2 regions of the Acinetobacter sp. DMC2 genome follow, and region 2 is predicted to be linked to the other one. Evidence: predicted binding sites of a transcription regulator. Region 2 holds the regulator's gene; the other holds the start of a gene.
The links. Region 2 encodes PhoB, which activates phosphate uptake and scavenging genes when phosphate is short. Its sites were predicted from a motif close to TGTCATNAANCTGTCATAA; they were not measured.
Positions count from the first base shown of each region.

Region 1: a site for PhoB is predicted at 2,000-2,018, ahead of ACT53H_RS02230 (NAD(+) kinase). Genes of this name have one in related genera too.

Region 1 is NZ_JBQUYP010000001.1:459,945-463,162, forward strand. Features, by position in the region: gene ACT53H_RS02220 (glycosyl transferase family protein) at 1-499, shown strand, start outside; gene ACT53H_RS02225 (YeaC family protein) at 702-974, opposite strand; gene ACT53H_RS02230 (NAD(+) kinase) at 971-1,879, opposite strand; gene mrcB (penicillin-binding protein 1B) at 2,065-3,218, shown strand, end outside.
Region 2 is NZ_JBQUYP010000005.1:348,647-351,864, forward strand. Features, by position in the region: gene ACT53H_RS12975 (TetR/AcrR family transcriptional regulator) at 183-854, shown strand; gene phoB (phosphate regulon transcriptional regulator PhoB) at 1,109-1,819, shown strand; gene phoR (phosphate regulon sensor histidine kinase PhoR) at 1,829-3,187, shown strand.

The DNA.
Region 1 (3,218 bases), on a different contig from region 2:
AGTTTTAAGTGAACTAATTTCTTTAAGAAATGTAATGGGCCTACGCTCACCTATCCATACTTTAGCCCGCTTAATCAATCCTTTTAATGCTAAAGCTACCTTACAAGCTATATTCCATCCAGCTTATCGAACTTCACATCAACATAGTGCATTGCGCTTAGGCTATCAAAATAGTGCTGTCATTAAAGGTGAAGGCGGTGAGTTTGAACGAAATCCAGATGCAAAAACACTCATTTGTGGCATTAAAAATGGTGAGCTCTATGAACATGAGTTACCAAAGCTCACCCCTGAACGCAGTCCAATTGAAGAAGAGTTAGATTTAGCAACTTTTAAAGCAGTATGGTTAGGTCAACAGCACCATGAATATGGAGAAATGGCCGTAACAGAAACCATCGGAATCGCGCTATATACGATGGGCGTTGTTGCGAGTTTTGAAGAGGCAATGCAAAAAGCAAAAGTGTTATGGGATACACGAAATTTAAGCAATCTTAATTCGTAGTTAACAAATGCTATCGTGAAGGTCGACATGGATGTCGACCGTATCACTGCGATACATGGAAGTATCGTCAGTGATACAAAAGATTTTTGGTTACTTTTGATCCTTCAAAAGTAATAAAAGCCTATATGCTATAACTCATAAAAAACATGGTATTCAAGGCTATATGGAATAACAAAAAATAAGTTTTCTGTCTTATAAAATTTTAAACAAAACGAATTGGTTTAAATTCTGGCTCATGTTTGTGATGATCATCTTCACAAACCTCACCCTCTTCTTTCGTACCGCGGTCAATATAACCACTACGCTGCTCTTCTGGTAAGTTCTTTAGCTCCCAAGCGATTACAGCTTGCATACAAGTTTCACGCTGCTCTTTTGTTAAAACAACGCCATTTGGCCATTTACCAATTTCTACTGCTGTTTTTAAACGCTCTACAATCTCAGGGTTTAAAATAGATAGCATTTGTTCAATATTCATGATTCATCTCTTTGGAAAGATTCAAAATCTTGGTTCCAACCAAGTTTGGTACGGCAGGCCATATAAAAATCATAACCTGGTGGATGCAATAAACTTAGTTTAAATGGATGTTTGCGGATGTGTAAACTATCTCCAACATTGAGCGATATGCTATGTTGACCATCTGCACTCACCATCGGTAACACCCGATTTTCGCGAATAACAATCTTAATTTCGCTTTGTCCACCGACTACGATAGGACGTGATGACAATGTGTGGGGATGCATTGGAACTAATGCAATCGCATCCATACTTGGATGTAAAATTGGTCCACCACCTGACAACGCATACGCTGTTGAACCAGTTGGAGTCGAAACAATTAAACCGTCACTATGCTGGCGATAAACATATTGGCCATCAATGTTGAGTTCAAAGTCAATCATGTGGACCGACTTACCCGAATGCAAAACGACATCATTTAAAGCAATGGCATCATAAATGACTTCGCCATTTGTTCGCACTTCCATTTCAAGTAAGAAACGGCGATCAAGTTGAAAATGCCCTTGAAGCACTTGGTCAAGTTTAAAAATCGCTTCTGACGGTTTGATATCGGTTAGAAAACCTAATCTCCCACGATTGATACCAATAACAGGTGTATTGTAACGAACCAAAGCTCTTGCCGCATGGAGTAAAGAGCCATCCCCGCCTACTACAATAACTAAATCAGCAACTTCACCTAATAAATGACGGCTTACCACCTGTGCATGATCATAAGGCACTAATTCAGCAGTTTCCTGATCAAAAATGGGGTTTAAGCCTAGGTTCAATAAATGATCATGAATTAAACATAGTGTTTCTACAACTGATGATTTATCTGGTCGACCGATTAACCCGACGTTTCTGAAGGACTTATGTGAAATTTGCACGAATGAGTAAGCTCCGCTGCGATACTTGCCTATAATAACATTATCCTGATTAATTTAAAAAAACATAACTACAAGATGCTGTAAAATTCAATCTAAGTTTTCCAATTATTCACAGTTTTATCATTGCAAATTGATGACAAGCTATCGCATCATTACAGGCATTGTTAGGGTTTTATCTCATTTTTATGAAGTTTGAACGTGGTATCGGTTTCTTTGCACTAATCTTTTCCATTTTGGTCATTGGTGCTTTTATTGCTCTTAGTATCTATCTGATTCGTTTAGATAATATTATCCGTGAAAAATTTGAAGGACAGCGGTGGGATATTCCTGCCAAAGTGTTTGCACGACCTCTGGAAATTTATAACAACGCGCCTATTTCCCAAGCAAATTTCACTCAAGAATTGAAGCTACTGGGTTACAAAACTTCAAGTAATTATGACAAGTCTGGAAGTTATGTTGCTCAAGGCAGTAATATGTATATTCACACACGTGGCTTTGACTACGGCGACAGTGTTGAACCTGAACAAGTCTTAGAGTTAAGTTTTGCAAATGATCAAGTTGTTGAAGTTCGAAGTACCAAACCTTCTTCAACTGGCGTTGCACGCTTAGAACCGTTACTCATTGGAGGAATTTATCCTCAACACAATGAAGACCGTGTACTCATTAAACTGAATAATGTCCCTAAACCACTTATTGAAGCTTTAATTTCTACAGAAGACCGCAATTTTTATCATCATCATGGTATTTCAATTCGCGGTACGGCTCGTGCACTAGTGAGTAATATCACAGGTGGAAAGCGTCAAGGTGGCTCAACCCTGACTCAACAATTAGTTAAAAACTTCTATCTCACACCTGAGCGCACATTAAAACGTAAAGTCAATGAAGCATTAATGGCTTTGCTCATCGAACTGCATTACAGCAAAGATGAAATTTTAGAAGCCTATTTAAATGAAGTAAATCTTGGCCAAAACGGTAGCTACTCAATTAATGGCTATGGTTTGGCTTCACAATTTTATTTTGGTTTACCATTACGTGAGCTTAGTGTTGCACAACAAGCTTATTTAGTAGGTTTGGTACAAGGACCTTCTTTATATAATCCTTGGAAAAACCCTGAAGGTGCAAAAAAACGCCGCGATACCGTATTAAATAACATGCGTGTGATGGGTTATTTAACTCAAGCCGAATATGAAGATGAAATTGCACGTCCTTTAAATGTATTAAGCAAACCAAGTTTAGGGCCTGCAAAATTCCCAGACTTTTTAGATATTGTACGTCGTCAATTGCGTACAGAATATCAAGAAAGTGATTTAACCAATCAGGGCTTACGTATTTTTACGAC
Region 2 (3,218 bases):
AACCGGTTCATTGCATGTGCAGTTCAGACATCTTCAATATAATTTTGACAATATCCATTGTCAATATAGTACACTGTAATTTCAGATAGAATGGCACAATTCTTCTGAGGGCTTTATCATAGTGAGTATATTTGGCCAAAACCTATAAATTAGGAAACCAATCTTTAGGAAACGACTTATTTATGGCGACTAACGACTCAACCAGTAAAAAGAAAACAAAAAGTGTGAGTAAAGAACGTCAGTTCAAAGGGTTATCTCTATCTGAACGTAAAGAGGCGCGCCGTGAAAAATTGATTGAAGCAGGTATTGCGACCTACGGAACACTCGGTTTTTTTTCCGTGACGGTAAAAGATGTATGCCAAGAGGCAAAACTCACAGAACGTTATTTTTATGAATCATTTAAAAAGAGTGAAGATTTATTCCAAACAATCTTTTTAAAAATGATTGAAGAATTACAGCAGAACTTAATGCAAGCCGTGATTAAAGCTACCCCCGATCCAGAAAAAATGGTCGATGCTGGTTTAAGAGCACTGCTGACAACATTAAAAGACGACCCAAGATTAGCTCGTATTGTCTATGTCGACGCAGTTTTGGTACAAGAGTTACATAATCAGGCCACTATTCAAGAAACACTTGCGCAATTTGATCGCATGATTCAAGCCTTTGTTATGCTGACCATGCCGCAAATTCAACACCACGAAAATGAGCTTTCTTTAATCGCAACTGGTTTGAATGGATACGTCACTCAAATTGCGATTCGATGGGTCATGGGAGGGTTTGAACAGTCTCTTGAGCAGGTTTTAACCGCATGCCGTATCGTTTTCTTATCTTTATTAGCGCAAGTTTCAAAATAATATTAAAGTTTTTTGACAGCCATAAATGTGCGAAACCAGTTAAGCTATTCAAGTGATAACCTATTGAATGATTTTAAGAAAATTAAAATCTTCATGTCACAATTTGGTCATACCTTTGCCTTGGTTTTGTCACAAATTATTGCTAAATTTAATTTTATAGACTTTTCTGCAATGAAATTGTCATAATTAATCTTTGTAATAAGCCTGTCATAACTACAAAACGGTTCACCGTTAAATCTATAGGATATTGCGCTGTGAAAGATGACTATATTTTAATTGTCGATGATGAGCTTCCTATTCGCGAAATGATCCATACTTCTTTGGACATGGCAGGCTTTCAGTGTTTACAGGCAGAAGATGCCAAACAGGCTCATCAAATTATCGTCGACCAACGTCCGGCGCTTATCTTGCTTGATTGGATGTTACCTGGAGGCGTAAGTGGTGTCGATTTATGTCGCCGCTTAAAACGCGATGAGAACTTAGCAGAAATTCCAGTGATTATGTTGACTGCTCGCGGAGAAGAAGACCACAAAGTACAAGGTCTTGACGCAGGTGCAGATGACTACATGACTAAGCCTTTTTCAACACGTGAACTGGTTTCACGTATCAAGGCAGTTCTGCGTCGTGCTAATGCATTAAGTGGCGAAAAAACCATTGATGCCAATGGCTTAATTCTTGATCCTGTAAGCCAACGTGTTAGCTTTGGCAACAGCATTTTAGATATGGGTCCAACTGAATATCGCTTACTTGCATTTTTTATGACCCATCCAGAGCGTGCATATACACGTGCCCAGTTGCTCGATCAGGTATGGGGCGGTAATGTATATATTGAAGACCGCACTATCGATGTGCACATTCGCCGTTTGCGTAAAGTTTTAGAACCTTTTGGTGTTGACCGATTTGTTCAGACTGTGCGTGGAACTGGCTACCGTTTCTCAACACGTGCAGATTTAGCCGCAGGTTAACCAAGATTTATGTATGAACCCTACCCCGTCCCCGAACAGGTACGTGAACAAAAACTTTCTCGCTACAGTAGTTTATGGACGTTTGCCAAACAAGATTTACGGCTCTTATTATTTTTTCTAATTATTGCCGGTTTAGTCGGTTTAGGCGTTGGGTATTTCTGGAGCTGTATTTTTATCGCCTTCGTGGTGTTTTTTACACTCCAGTTGCGTTCTTTATATCTGGTCAATGACTGGATTGCGAATAAACCTTATGACGTTCCTCCAAATCTGAATGGGATTTGGGGGGCATTATTATTTAATGTCTACCGTGCTCAGCGCCAAGAACGAATTGTACAGGCCGAAATGGTCGGTTTAATTGACCGTGCACAGTCCTCTTTGGTTGCGCTTGCTGAAGCCGTTGTTTTAATTGATGACCAACATCAAATCGAGTGGTGGAACCCTGCTGCCGAACGTTTGTTAGGAATCAGTCCTCTCGACCGCGGCCGAAATCTATTAACGATTTTACGTCAGCCAACCTTTATTGAATATTTTAACAATATTGATCAAGCACCCGATGGGATTAAGCTTCACTCAAATTTTGATGATGACCGATATGTACAAGTTAAACTCACAAGATTTGGTGGAGAAAGTCGCTTATTGGTGGCTTACGACGTGACTCGTATGCACAACCTTGAGCAAATGCGTAAAGACTTCGTCGATAATATTTCTCATGAACTTCGAACCCCTTTAACCGTACTGAGCGGTTATATCGAGACATTTACCGATCAGGAAGATATTAGTCCGCGCTGGAAACGTGCTTTTGATCAGATGCAGTCTCAAACTAAGCGTATGAATGCTTTGGTGAATGACTTACTGCTGTTATCGAATTTAGAAAATAATAAAAAAATTGCAAAAAATCAGATTATTGAAATGCCGAGTTTAATGAGTCAACTCTTTGATGACGCTCAGGCCTACAATGCCGATTATGGACACACGCTCAATTTACACATTGATAGCCACTGTGACCTGATTGGTTCTGACATGGAAATTGCTAGTGCATTTAGTAACTTAATTACCAATGCCATTAAGTACACGCCAAAAGGTGGAACAATTACCATTGGCTGGCATGATGACGGTGAACATGCGTACTTTAGTGTACAAGACACAGGTATTGGAATTAACCCTAAACATTTGCCACGACTAACTGAGCGCTTCTACCGCGTAGACAGCGATCGTAGTCGTCAAACAGGTGGAACTGGTTTAGGTCTTGCGATTGTAAAACACGTGTTGATGCAACACGGCGCGTATTTAGATGTACAGTCTAAAGAAAACGAAGGATCAACATTTACCGCAGTTTTTCCAAAAGAAAGACTCTATAACATGACCTAAAGTTGCCCCCGCATATATAAAAAGCCGACTG